DNA from 3 places in the Nocardioides albertanoniae genome. Region 3 is predicted to be linked to each of the others. Evidence: predicted binding sites of a transcription regulator. Region 3 holds the regulator's gene; each other region holds the start of a gene.
What was found. Region 3 encodes LexA, which represses DNA repair genes until DNA is damaged. Its sites were predicted from a motif close to TCGAACANNTGTTCGA; they were not measured.
Positions count from the first base shown of each region.

Region 1: FB381_RS09770 (HNH endonuclease signature motif containing protein) is a predicted target of LexA. The motif match lies at 1,819-1,834, and genes of this name have one in related genera.
Region 2: FB381_RS15635 (SAV_6107 family HEPN domain-containing protein) is a predicted target of LexA. The motif match lies at 1,926-1,941, and genes of this name have one in related genera.

Region 1 covers NZ_VFOV01000001.1:2,055,429-2,059,922, forward strand. Annotated here, with positions in the region: gene FB381_RS09755 (cytochrome P450) at 1-39, opposite strand, end outside; gene FB381_RS09760 (NAD(P)-binding domain-containing protein) at 204-1,376, shown strand; gene FB381_RS09765 (pyridoxamine 5'-phosphate oxidase family protein) at 1,321-1,740, opposite strand; gene FB381_RS09770 (HNH endonuclease signature motif containing protein) at 2,004-3,278, shown strand; gene FB381_RS09775 (CGNR zinc finger domain-containing protein) at 3,275-3,847, opposite strand; gene FB381_RS09780 (epoxide hydrolase family protein) at 3,929-4,494, shown strand, end outside.
Region 2 covers NZ_VFOV01000001.1:3,254,984-3,259,477, reverse strand. Annotated here, with positions in the region: gene FB381_RS15650 (phytoene desaturase family protein) at 1-442, opposite strand, end outside; gene FB381_RS15645 (DUF4126 domain-containing protein) at 439-1,080, opposite strand; gene FB381_RS15640 (hypothetical protein) at 1,238-1,831, shown strand; gene FB381_RS15635 (SAV_6107 family HEPN domain-containing protein) at 2,034-2,474, shown strand; gene FB381_RS15630 (methyltransferase domain-containing protein) at 2,512-3,243, shown strand; gene dinB (DNA polymerase IV) at 3,400-4,494, shown strand, end outside.
Region 3 covers NZ_VFOV01000001.1:4,400,988-4,405,481, reverse strand. Annotated here, with positions in the region: gene FB381_RS21085 (MXAN_6640 family putative metalloprotease) at 1-356, opposite strand, end outside; gene FB381_RS21080 (alkaline phosphatase D family protein) at 472-2,172, opposite strand; gene lexA (transcriptional repressor LexA) at 2,273-3,043, opposite strand; gene FB381_RS21070 (LysM peptidoglycan-binding domain-containing protein) at 3,222-3,599, shown strand; gene FB381_RS21065 (hypothetical protein) at 3,730-4,494, opposite strand, start outside.

The sequences.
Region 1 (4,494 bases), 2.3 Mb from region 3:
CGGCTCCGTGGGTGTGCGGCTCATCATGTCTGAACTCATCTGTGACCTCCCGGTCCCGAGTGCCCTGCTGAGGCTAGTCAACTAGAACGTGTTCCCGCAGCCGTTCGTTCCAGTGGCTGGGCGTCCGGGGGCAGGTGTCGGGCGCTGGGCCGGCCGGAGGCCGGGCCGGGCATGGATGGAGCGGTCGTGGTGTTGAGGAGTGCGTGGAGAGCTACGAGTCCGTCGTGATCGGTGCCGGTCAGGCCGGGTTGTCGGCGTCCTATCACCTGCGCCGGCTCGGCGTACGCCACGTCGTGCTCGACGCCGAGCCGCGCCCCGGTGGCGCCTGGCAGCACCGCTGGGACTCGCTGACCATGCAGGACGTCCACGGCGTCGCCGACCTTCCCGACGGGCTGGCGCCGGGCGGCTCGGGGGAGCGGGCCAACCAGGCGGTGCCGACCTGGTTCTCCGCCTATGAGGCGACGCACGACCTTCCCGTGATCCGGCCGGTGAAGGTCGCCTCGGTCACGTCGGTCGGTGACCTGCTGGCGGTGACATCCGCCGACGGCCGCACCTGGCTCACCCGCACGATCGTCAACGCGACCGGCACCTGGACCCGGCCGTTCGTGCCGCGCTACCCGGGCGCGGAGACGTTCCTGGGCGAGCAGGTGCACACCCACGACTACCCGGGCGCCGAGCATTTCCGCGGCAAGCGGGTGCTCGTGGTCGGCGGCGGAGCCTCGGCGGTGCAGTTCCTCGGCGAGCTGGCACCGGTCACCTCGGTGCTGTGGGCGACGCGCCGTGAGCCGGTGTGGCGCTCCGACTTCGACGCCTCACGTGGGCGTGAGGCGGTGGCGATGGTCGCCGAACGCGTCGAGGCCGGTCTGCCGCCGGCCAGCGTCGTCAGCGTCACCGGTCTCTCGCTGCGTCCTCAGGAGCAGGAGGCCGCCAGGCTCGGGGTCTACGAGCGTCGCCGGCCGATGTTCACCCGGATCGAACCGCACGGGGTGTCGTGGTCGGGCCCGCTCGCCGACGGCGAGACCGCCTACGAGCCGGTCGACGCGATCTTGTGGGCCACCGGGTTCCGGCCCGCCGTCACGCATCTCGCTCCGTTGCGGTTGCGCAGCGAGCACGGCGGGATCCCGCTGCTGCGTGGATCTGCCGATGTGCAGACCGCGGTCACTGCCGCGTACGACTCGCGGGTGCAGCTCGTCGGCTACGGCCCCTCGGCCAGCACCATCGGGGCCAGTCGTGCCGGTCGCGCCGCTGCTCTCGCCGTACGCCGCGAGCTGGAGGCCGGGCTGGAGGCCGGGCCGGGAGACGGGTCTGGAGACGGGCCGGTCAGATCGCGCCGAGATCAGCCGATAGCCAGTGCTCCGGCGTCAGCCGGATCGTGACCTCGGGTGGGTAGTTCGCCGCCTCGGTGAGATAGGGGCCGACCGCGTCGGGCGGCAGATACCGGCGCGCCATCGCCTCCATGTCGCCCTCCGCGGCATCCTCGATCTTGACGGGTCCCTCGATCGATACGTAGCGGATCGTCGGGTCGAGGCGCTCGACCATCAGCGTGCATCGTCCGGCGGCGCTGATCAGCCTGGCTTTCAGGGAGTCTTTGCCGGTGACGAACCATGCCTCGCCGCCGGGGGAGTAGTCGTACCAGATCGGGACTGTCAGGGGGCCTCTGCCGTTCTCTCGGGCTACCGAGAGGGCGGCGATAAGGGGTTGTGCCAGGAGCTCTTGGCGGTCTGCTGGTGGGATTGGCATGTCTTTTACGGTACGTCGGGGTGGGGGTGTTGCGGGGCTCCCTGTCGGATCGTTTCTTGTTGGGGCTGGTGTGTGCCGCCGACCCTTTCTTCGAGAAAAGATTTGGCTGGTTATCGGGGCGGCGGCACCGGTGTGGTCGGGAGGCGTTGCTGTTGGTTCGCTGCCGCAAAAAGGTGCGTTGACCTGCGGAAATGACTGGCATTGCTCAAAGGTAGAGAGTAAAATTTGGGTATCTAAAGGGCACCTTTGGGAGGAGGCCAGCAATGAGCGTCGAGAACCACTTCGGTCACTGGGGCACCAGCCCCAGTGACCCGGTTACGACTGCTCTTGCTGGCATCGAAACCGCTCTGGGTGACCTGCTCGCGATGGATCCCGCTTATTGGCGAACCAGTCAGAAGAAGGACGTCCTTGTACGGCTTCAGCACCTCAAGGCGCAGCAGGCTGCGCTCGAGCTGCGCGTGCTCGCGACGGCTGGCGATATCGCTGAGGAGACCGGCGATAAGGATGCGTCTGCGTGGATGCGGGCCGAGCTGCTCGTCGACAAAGGCGTGGCCCGTTCGAGGATCAAGTTCGCCGTTGCCGTGTCCAAGCACGAGCTGCTCGCGACCGGCCTTGCCGACGGTGTGGTCTCCCACGACAAGGCCCAAGTGATCACCAAAGCACTGGACGCAATCGAGACCAACCCCGCCGCGAGCACCGAAGACCTGCTGCTCGCCGAGAAACTCCTCGTCGACTACGCCACCCACCTGACCGCCAACGAACTACGCATCGTTGGGAAGCGGATCCTGGTCGAGATCGACCCAGCCCGTTTCGAAGACGCTGAAGCGAAGGCACACCTGGCTGAAGAAGAACGTGCCCAGCAGAAGACCGCGCTGCGGATCTGGGACAACCATGACGGCACGGTTGGCTTCGACGGTGTCCTGCCGGTAGCGCTGGGGATGAGGTTCAAGACCCATGTCGAGGCCTGGGCACAGCCCCGCAAGCAACAGATCGTCGAGAAGGGCACCCCGCTGCCCTCGTGGGAGCGACTGATGGGACAAGGCCTCGCCCGCCTGCTGGAGACCATCGACCCTGACGCTCTGCCCCGCCACGGCGGCGACGCGACCACCATCAACGTCGTGATCTCGCTCGAGGAACTCCGCAAAGAGCTCGGCACGGCGATCTTGGGGTTCGACGAGACCAACGGCACCACCATCTCTGCGGCCGAGGCTCGGAAGATGGCCTGCAATGCCACGATCATCCCGTGGGTGCTCGGTAGTGACGGCCAGGTGCTTGATGCGGGTCGTTCGAGCAGGTTCTTCCAGCCGATCCAGCGCAAGGCGCTGAGGTTGCAGCAGAAGTGCTGCCAGGCCGAGGGCTGTGACATGCCGCCGGAGTGGTGCGACGCGCATCATCTGACCGCCTGGTCACTCGGCGGGAAGACAGATCTCGCAGACGGCGTACTGCTGTGTCCGCATCACCACCGGATGGCCCACGCCCCGGCTTATGTCCATGAACGACTGCCTGACGGGACCGTTCGATTCGCCCGACGGTCCTAGCCTCGAGCCCCCGGCTTGGGATGGGCGGCGTTGAAGCGGGCCTTCTTCTCGCGGTTGCCGCAGGTGTTCATGTCGCACCATCGGCGGGTGCGGCTTCGGCTGGTGTCGAAGAAGGCTGCCTGGCAGGTCGGTGAAGCGCACAGGGCCAGCTTGCCGTCCCGCTCGCCGGAGATGATGGCGATCGCGTCGGCGGCGATCACGCCTAGTGCGTCGTGCAGGCCGGAGGTCGGGCTCAGGTGCCATCGTCGCTCGCCGTCGGGGGTGAGGATCGCGGTCGCGCGGCCTCTGGAGGTGTGGTCGTTGATCACGTCCACGGCGGGTGCGGGGAGGGCTTCGAGGGCGGCGGCTGCTGTCGCGGCGGCGTGGATCGACTCCCGCAGCTCGATGGCGAGGTCCAGCTGGGCAAGGGTGCAGGAGTCCACGGTCAGGTCGTAGGCGGCCAGCCAGTCGAGGAGACGCTGGGGCGTCGGGATCCGCTCCACGGGGTTGCCGTGACGCTCCGAGAGGGTCCCGGTGAAGCTGGTGGCCAGCACGCTGCCTAGGCGGAAGTCGGGGAGTCCAGCAGGCATGGAACCACCATAGTCGGTTGCTGCTTTCTGGTACGCATGCTAGAACCGGCTATGACGGTTCTAGTCATCTCAGGAGGTCACATGTCTGGTCCGGGAAGCGACGTACGGCCGTTCGAGGCTCGCGCGAGCGACGCCGACCTCGAGGATCTGCGGGTGCGGTTGGGTGCAGCACGGCTGCCCGAGGCCGAGACGGTGGATGCTGCGGCGTCGGGCCGAGGTCGGTGGGAGCAGGGTGTGCCGCTTGCCGACCTCGTCGATCTCGTGGAGCACTGGCGCACGGCGTACGACTGGCGGGCGTTCGAAGCGCGCCTCGACCGGATCGGGCAGTTCCGCACGGTCATCTACGGTCTGGGGATCCACTTCCTGCACCGTCGGTCCTCGCGGTCGGACGCCACACCGCTGATCCTGACGCATGGCTGGCCCGGCAGCGTCGTCGAGTTCGTCGACGTCATCGACGAGCTCGTCGAGCCGGCGGACCCGCGTGCACCGGCGTTCCACGTCGTGGCGCCCTCGCTCCCCGGCTTCGGGCACAGCGACAGGCCGACCACCACCGGATGGGGCACGGAGAAGATCGCGGCCGCGTGGGTGGAGCTGATGGGGAGGCTCGGCTACGACAGGTTCCTCGCGCACGGCGGCGACTGGGGAGG
Region 2 (4,494 bases), 1.1 Mb from region 3:
CCGGCTCCCAGGGCACCTCGAAGTAGTGGGCGCGCAGCACCTCCCAGTCGTCGCTGAACCGAGCGACGTAGTCGGTCCATCGCTTGCCCATGCCCGCGCCGAGCTCGTCGAAGGCGGCCAGCTGGGCGCCCCGGGTGCCGCCGGGCACCGCGACCGAGGTCTTGTCGGTGAAGCGGTGCTCGCGCACCACGTCGAGCGGCACCAGCTCGAGCTCACGCTCGGCGGGCCGACCGGACTTGCGGAACAGGTCGCGCATCACGGCCGGCAGCAGGGTCGAGGTCGCGGACGCGTCCCAGGCGAACCCCTCCTCGCGCACCGGCACCAGCGCGCCGCCGAGCTCGCCCGTGGCTTCCAGCAGGGTCACCGAGTGGCCGAGCTTGGCCAGCCTCGCGGCACTGGCCAGACCGGCGTATCCGCCCCCGAGGACGACGACGGCGCTCATCGGGCGGGATAGGGCTGGGTGGAATCGTCCGAGCGTGGGCCCTCAGGACCCGGTGGGCCTCCGCGTCTGCCGCGCCGGGTCAGCTTGCGCCAGCCGCCGCGTACGGCACGGACGAGCAGGTAGACCAGCACCAGTCCGGCGACCAGCAGCACGCCGGCCACCGCGGCAGCGGCGAGGGGGTGCTCGGTCGCGAACCAGACCACGCCGAGGACGACCGCGTCCTCGACGACGCTGACCACGGAGTTGGAGACCGGCTCGGGGGAGGAGTTGACCGCCAGCCGCTCGCTCGCCTTGACCAGGTGGGACATCAGCGCCGAGGTGCCGCCCACGACGCCACCGACGGCCTCGTCGAGCGAGTCGGCCTCACCGGCGAGCAGCACCCCGATCACGGCGCCGATCGTCGGCCGGATCACGGTCGAGATCGAGTCCCAGGTGGAGTCGATGTAGGGCACCTTGTCGGCGACGAACTCGACGGCGTAGAGCAGACCCGCGCCGATCAGCACCGGCCAGGTACCGAGCACGTCGGGGATAGACTCGGCCCCCGTCGTACGCTGGACGACACCGAGCACCAGCACGACCAGGTAGGCGTTGATGCCGCTGGCCCAGCCACTGGAGAAGGTCAGCGCGAGAGATTCCATGTGAGACATCTTCGCTCACGTGGTCGTGGGCGGGCCGTACGAGATCCCGCTATTTACCTCGGTTGTGCCCCGTGCGGCAGAATTGGCCGCTGAAACGGAGCAAGGAGGCTCGCTCCGCCTGACACAGACCCAGCACCCCCATGCGCAAGGAGACCGGATGACCATGACGACACCCGACGAGAACGAAGGTGTGGTCGTGCGCGAGGACCCGGAGGACGCCATCGAGGTCGCGGCGCTCGCCGCCGAGCCCGTGCCGCGCGAGATGACCTGGGCCGTACGCCTGATCATCGGCCTGATCGCCTTCAGCGCGGTGGTCGTCCTGGTGATGGTGCTGCGCTCCGACGACCTGGTGCGTGCCTGGGCCGAGGGCAACCCCTCGGCCAAGCGCATCTTGGAGACCGAGGGTCTCGACGCGCTGATCAACCCGCCTACGGAGAACCGGGTCAGCGCTCCAGCCTTCGTCGCGCCCGCCATCACGTTGTTCGGCGTGATGGCCTCGATGCTGGGCGTGCTGACCGTCTTCCTCCGCAACGGGTTCGAGTGGGCACGCATCGTGATCACGTTCCTCGTCTTCATCGCCGCGGTCGCCAGCGTCGGCGGAATCCTGACCGGCCCGCCGGTGATCATCAGCGTGCTGACCACGATCGCGATCGTGCTCGTCGCGGCGCTGCTGGTCGTGATGTGGCTGCCGGCCAACACGCGCTACATCCACCCTCCGCACCGCATCCGCGGCTCGCACAGCGAGGCCTGAGACCGGGCCCGGGACCGGGCCTTCGACCTCGACACGCCCCGTCACCGAATCGTCCTTGTGACTGTCGGTGGCGGGGTGTAGTTTGTTCTCGTGTTCGAACAAACGTTCGAACAACCAGGCTCTGGCGGGCGTCGTCCTCGACCCCCGACGCCCGCCGGAGCCGTCCACCGCGGGGTCGACCGCTTTCGAGAAGGACGACCCGATGCATCTGCTGCCGGCCACGACGCACAACTACCTCTTCCGGGCCACCGAGTCCCTCGCGGAGGCCATCGCCGCTGACGACGTGCCGAGCAGATACGCGATGGCCCATGTCGCTGCCCTGCAGGCCGCAGCGGCGCTGATCGCAGCACGCACCGACCCGGTCGAGGCCGCGAGCCGGGCCGGCCGCCGGCGCCCGTGGAACGCCTGGGTGCGCCTGAAGAAGGTCGCGCCGGAGCTCTCGGTGTGGGCCGACTTCTTCGCCGCCGGTGCTGCCAAGCGCGCCGCCGCCGAGGCAGGCTCGATCCGAGCGGTCACCGCCGAGGAGGCCGACGACCAGGTGCGCGACGCCGACCGGTTCCTCGCCGTCGTCGAGGAGGCTCTCGGCCTGATGGCGCACACCTCTCACGTCGCCAGGCTCCGCCACGACCGCCTCGTGGGCTGATTCAGATGTTGTCCGCGCAGCGCCTACCCTTGGGCACATGGCAGTTGCTTCAAGCAGTCGTCGGGCAGGCGCCCGCGCCGTCGCGGTCTGGGACGCGCTCGACCCGATCCTGGCGGCCCCCGACGCCGGGCCTCTCGACGTGCTCGACATCGGCGGCGGCACCGGCACCTCCGCCGTACGCATCGCCGGGCTGGGGCACAACGTCACCGTCATCGACCCCAGCCCCGACGCGCTCGCGGCCCTCGACCGCCGTGCCCGCGAGGCCGGCGTCACCGTCGACGCGCGCCAAGGTGACCTGGCCGCGCTCGCCGACGTCGCCGACCCCGCAGGCGCCGACATCGTGCTCTGCCACGGCGTGCTCGAGGTCGTCCCCGACCCCGCGGAGGCACTGGCGGGGATCCGCGAGGTGCTCCGCCCCGGAGGCACCCTCAGTCTCCTCGTCTCCCAGCGCACCGCCGCCGTCCTCTCCCGTGCTATCGCCGGCCAGTTCGCCCAAGCCGTCGACCTCATCGACGACACCGCTCCTCAGGGGCGCTCGGGTCGCCGGTTCTCGCTCGACGAGGTCACCGGGCTGCTCACCACTGCCGGGTTCGAGGTCGGGGACGTTCGCGGCGTACGCGTCTTCGTCGATCATGTTCCTGGGGGGTTGCTCGATCTCGATGCTTCCTCTGGTGACGCGTTGGTCGAGCTCGAGCAGCGGGCTTCTACTCGGGCGGACTATCTGCCGTTGGCTTCGCAGGTGCATCTGCTCGGGTCGCTTCGTTCTTAGCTCGCTTCGCTTCGCAGTTGGCTCGCTTCGCTTCGCGTACGGCTCGCTTCGCTTCGCCGGCCGGCGCCGACACAGCGCAAAGGTCCCACCTCCGCTGGCGCTCCGGCGGGACATTTGCGCCGAGTCAGCGCTTGTCCGCGTCCTCGGAGGATCGGGGTGACCTCCTCCGCTGGCGCTCCGGAGGTCACCCCGATCCTCCATGTCGACATGGACGCCTTCTTTGTTTCGGTGGCTATCAGGCACCAGCCCGAGCTCTGGCAGCAGCCGGTCGTCGTCGGGGGTCATGCGAGAGGTGTGGTGACCTGTGCCAACTACCCGGCGCGGGCCTATGGCATCCATGCCGCGATGCCCGGCTCGATGGCGAGGCGTCTGTGCCCTCAGCTCGTCTCGGTGCGTCTCGACTTCGGCGAGGTCTCCGAGGTCTCCCAGCAGGTGCGTGAGATCTTTCGCCGAGCCACCCCGCTGGTGGAGGTGGTCAGCGTCGACGAGGCGTTCCTGGACGTACGCGGCGCCACCAGGCTCTTCGGCAGCCCCGAGCGGATCGCCCACCGGATCCGGCGCCAGATCGCCGACGAGCTCAAGATCACCTGCTCCGTCGGTGTCGCACCCACCCCGAGCGTGGCCAAGGTCGGCAGCCGCAAGGCGAAGCCCGACGGCGTCGTGGTCGTCCGGCCCGACGACATCCCCGGTTTCCTGCATCCGCTCGACGTCGGCGAGCTCTACGGCGTCGGGCCGAGCACGCGCAACCGGCTGCGAAAGCTCGGGTTCGAGACCGTCGGCGACATCGCCCGCACCCCGGTCCCGGCGCTCCACCAGATCCTCGGGCCCCGTCTCGGTGGTCATCTGCACCGGCTCGCCACCGGCACCGACCGGCGCGAGCTGACCGGGCGGCTCGGCCCCGATCTGCCCGAGACGACCGGAGCGAGGTCGAGCGGCGAGCTTGCTCGTCCGCTCGCGCCGAGCGAGGGAGTAACCGCGCGCAGCGCGGACCGGTCCACCGGCGCCCAGGAGACCTTCGCCCGCGATCTGAGCGACCGCGACGACATCGTGCGCGAGCTGCTGCGCCTCTCGGCCCGGGTCACTCGGCGGATGCGGCGTGCCGGCACCGTCGGACGCACGGTGGCGCTGACGGTGCGGTTCACCGACTTCACGACGATCTCCCGCTCCCGCACACTGACGGACCCGACAGACGTCACCCAGGAGGTGCATACCACCGCGGTCCGGCTCTTCGACGACCTGCAGCTGCGGGGG
Region 3 (4,494 bases):
TCGCGCGCGGCCGCCTTGCTCGAGCGGCCCAGGGAGTCCTTGGCGTTCCACAGGTCGGTGAGCGCGATCGTCGCGTCCGGCCGGCCGGAGACGTGGCGTCCGGGCACGACCTGGCGCGCACCGCGCACGCCCTGGCTGCGCTTGACCTTCTTGGCCGCGTCGAGGGCCTTGCGGGCGTCTTCCTCGGTCATCGGCTTCTCGGCGCTGGTGTCGCCGCCCGTCCTCACCGAGGTCGCTGCTGCGGCCGAGGTCGCGGCAGTGGCGGGCATGGTGGCGGCGAACATCGCCATCACCATGCCTGCGACCACGACGAAGGACAGTTGTTTGCGGTTGCTCCGGCGACCAAGGTTTCGCATCACGTACCAGACGTTCGGGGAAGGCAGACCTCGGCAGTCTAAGCGCACACGACGCGCCCACATCGGTGAAACGCCTACAGCCACGCCATACGGCGTCGGTTCGCGCCGTGGCCGGTCATGACAGCGGCTCTGTCACGCGATGGATGCGGTTGCTTCCGGTCGCCGTGGCGTACGACGTCGACCAGGTCGCCGTCGTGTTGGAGTCGCGGCGCTCGCCGATGGTCCACCAGTCCATCTGGGCCCGGTTGCGGGTCACGTCGAGGATCGAGAAGCCGTGGTCGTCGAAGTTGAGGTGGCGTACGTGGCGGTTGGCGGTCTTGATGATGTTCTCGACCGTCACGCTGACCGTGCGGCGCGGGGCCCCGAGCACGTCTTTGAGGTTGTTGGAGGTGACCGAGGTGGCGACGAACTCGACGCCGGCGGTCTTGCCGAGCGGATAGACGGCCGAGTCGTACGGCAGGTCGCACGCCCACGCGGAGTGGATGTCTCCGGTGACGAAGACGGTGTCGGTGACCGCGTTGTTGCGGATGTGCTCGAAGAGCTCGGTGCGGTCGGCGGTGTAGCCGTCCCACTGGTCGAGGTTGTAGGCGATGCCGTTGTCGGGCAGCAGGCCGGCGACGTCGTTGACCGGTGCGATCAGGCTCTTCGGCAGCGCGCCGAACGTGACCGGCGCGATCATCACCGGGTTGCCGACGATCTTCCACTGCGCGTCGGTGAGCAGGCCGTCCTTGAGCCAGGCCAGCTGCTCGTCGCCGGTGATGGTGCGGTCGGGGTCGTCGACCTTCGCGAGCTCGAGGCGGCTCGCCTGCTCGGAGCGGTAGGAGCGCAGGTCGAGCATGCTCAGCTCGAGCAGGGTGCCGAACCGCAGTCTCCGGTAGATGCGGTCGTGGAGGTGGTCGTCGGTCTCCACCGTCGCGCCCTCGTCATCGGGGCCGGTGTCGACGCGCAGCGGCATCCACTCGTCGTAGGCCTGGTTGGAGCTGGTCTTGCGGTCGATCCAGTCGAACTCGCCCGGCTCGTTGTTCTCCGCGCCCAGCATCCAGGCGTCGTTGGCCGACTCGTGGTCGTCCCAGGTGACGATCCAGGGCAGGCGGGCGTGCGCGTCGGAGAGGTCGACGTCGCGCTTGTACTGCGCGTGCCGGATCCGGTAGTCGGCCAGGGTGTGCATCTCGTGGGCCGGCTCGTGGGGGCGCACGTCGTCGTTGCCCATGCCGTAGCCGTACTCACCCGGGCCGTACTCGTAGAGGTAGTCGCCGAGGTGGATGATCGCGTGCAGGTCGTCGCGCTCGGCCAGGTGGCGGTAGGAGGCGAACCAGCCGGCCTGCAGGTTGGAGCAGGAGACCACCCCGAAACGTACGTTGTCGGGGGTGGCGTCGGCCGCCGGAGCGGTGCGGGTGCGGCCGACCCGGCTGGTCTGGCCGTTGTAGGTGAAGCGGTAGAAGTACCAGCTCTCGGGAGCCAGGCCGGTGACGTCGAGCTTCACGGTGTGGTCGCGGTCGGGGCCGGTCTGCTGCGAGCCCTTGCCGGTGATGCGCTTGAAGTCGGCCGTCGGCGAGATCTCCCAGCGCACCAGAACCTCCTCGCCCTTTCCCGACCCTGCGGTCGCGTCGGCGGTGGGCGTGACCCGGGTCCAGATGACCACGCGATCCGGGAGCGGGTCGCCGGAGGCGACACCGTGCTGGAAATGGTTGAGCGTCGCGCCGGCCGCCTCCGCCGGTGAGGGGAGCGTCATCGTCGCCGCGGCGGCGCCGGTGATGCCGGCCGCCAGGAGGGTGCGGCGATCGAGATGGTTCTGGGCTGGACGGTTCGTGGTCACGCTGTATGAAACGACGCAGCCGCCGGCCCTGTCATGGGCCGGCGGCTGGATTTCACGCAGTGTTCCCGGGTGGTTCCGGGTGGTTCTCGCAACGTTCGGATCAGAGGCTTCGCAGCACAGCGGTCACCTTGCCGAGGATCGTCGCGTGGGTGCCGTCGATGGGCTCGTACGCCGCGTTGTGCGGCAGCAGCCACACCTTGCCGTCCTTGCGCGAGAGCGTCTTGACGGTCGCCTCGCCGTCGATCAGCGCGGCCACGATCTCGCCGTTCTCCGCGGTCGGCTGCTGGCGCACGACCACGAAGTCGCCGTCGCAGATCGCGGCGTCGACCATCGAGTCACCGGAGACCGAGAGCAGGAAGAGCTCGCCGTTGCCGACCAGCTGCTTGGGCAGCGGGAAGACGTCTTCGACGCTCTGCTGGCTCGAGGTCTCCTCGGCCAGGATCGGGCCACCGGCCGCGATCCGGCCGACGAGCGGCACCATGGTCGCGTCGGGGGTGGGGTTGAGGTCGGCGCTGAGGTCGGCCTCGCCGGCATCGCTCTCGTCGCCGGACATCGCCTTGCGGTGGGCCATCACCTCGGGGAGGAAGACCTCGAGAGCGCGGGGACGCTTGGGGTCCTTCCGGATCAGACCACGCTGCTCGAGCGCACGGAGCTGGTGGGCGACGCTGCTGGTGCTGGTCAGCCCGACCGCGGCACCGATCTCGCGCATGCTCGGCGGGTAGCCGCGCTGCTCGATGCTGTCGCGCAGGTGAGCGAGGATGCGCTGCTGACGTGGCGTGAGCCCGGTCGCGTCCGGCGGCCCGTCGGGCAGCTCGCGGACGCGGCTCTTCTTCGAACCACCTGATCCGGTGCCTGTCTTCTGCGTGGTCATGTCAGCACATTAGTCGCATCAGCCCCACGAGTTCAAACATCTGTTCGATCTCGGGAGTGGCGGGTGGCGCGTTGGGAAATTCTTCGAACGCCTACTTGCTTTGTTCGAACACGTGATCTACCTTCGAACACATGCTCGATCGAACACGTGATCGAAACAGACTGATCTGGAGGCCGTGATGAGTGCAACCGTGTATGTGCTGCCCGTAGCCGAGGCGCCGCGCCCCGTGCGGGAAGTGCGTCGCTCGCAGGTGCGGCTCACCCGCCGCGGCCGGATCGTCGTGTTCGCCTTCGCGCTCGTCGTGCTCTTCTCGATCGCGCTCGTCGGCGCTCGGGTCGCGTTCGGGGCCGGCGGTGCCGAGTTTCCAGGCACCTCCTCCTCCGCTCACACGATGGTCGTCGGCGATGGCGACACGCTCTGGGACATCTCCTCGGAAGCGGTAGCCGGCACCGACGCCTCCATCCGGGAGATGGAGCAGACGATCAAGGAGCTCAACAGCCTCGAGTCCTCGATGCTGGTCACGGGGCAGACCCTGATCATCCCGACCGCCCGCTGAGGGCTCCTAGATGTCCGGCTGCCCCCTCACCCCCTGGCGGCCGGCTACCGGGGAAAGACGAGAGTGCCGCAGACGATGGGAAGCGTCTGCGGCACTCTCGCGGTTGTCTGTCGACGACTCGGCGTCTGTGTCAGTGTCGGGGGCGGTAGCTGCCGTCCGAGGTGGTGGGCGGCCACTGATGACTGCGCGAGGCGCGCCGCGGGGGCGGCCACTCGTCCTCCTGCGGCGCCGGCGACACCTGGGACTGTCGCTGGGTGGGCATCGCCTGCGTGGGGATGTCCGCCGCCGGCATCGTCGGGGGCATCGTCGGCCGCGGGCCGGTCTGGCCATAGCGGGCCGGGGCAGCCTGGTAGGCCCCGGACTGCTGGGTCGGATAGCTCCCTGTGCCGTAGCCCGGAGTGTCGTACCCCTGGGTGTCGTACCCCTGGGTCTCGTAGTCGTAGCTCTGGGGCTGTGGCGTCGATGCCGGGGTGGCCGGGTTGGAGTAGTAGGGCTGAGGGGGCGGCGGCTGATAGGTCGGACCGCCGTAGGCCGAGCGGTTGCCCGTGTCGCCGAACGACGAGCGGTTGCCCGTGTCGCCGAACGACGAGCGGTTGCCGGTGTCGCCGTAGGGCGACTGGCTCCCGGTGTCGTAGCCGTAGCTGTCGGCGTAGGGCGACTGGCTTCCGGTGTCGGTGCTGTGCCGGCCGTACGACCCGGTGTCCTCGTAGCCGTAGGAGCTGGTGCCGTAGTAGTCCTGGCTCGAGTAGTCCTGGCCCGGGTATTCCGGGTCCGGGTAGTCCTGCTCCTCGACGTAGGCGTTGGAGTGGCTGCCGGAGTATTCCTCGGCGGGTGGAGCGGTGGGGGAGCCGGTGAGTGCGCGCCAGGCCTTGCCGGCGAAGGTGAAGGTCAGGAA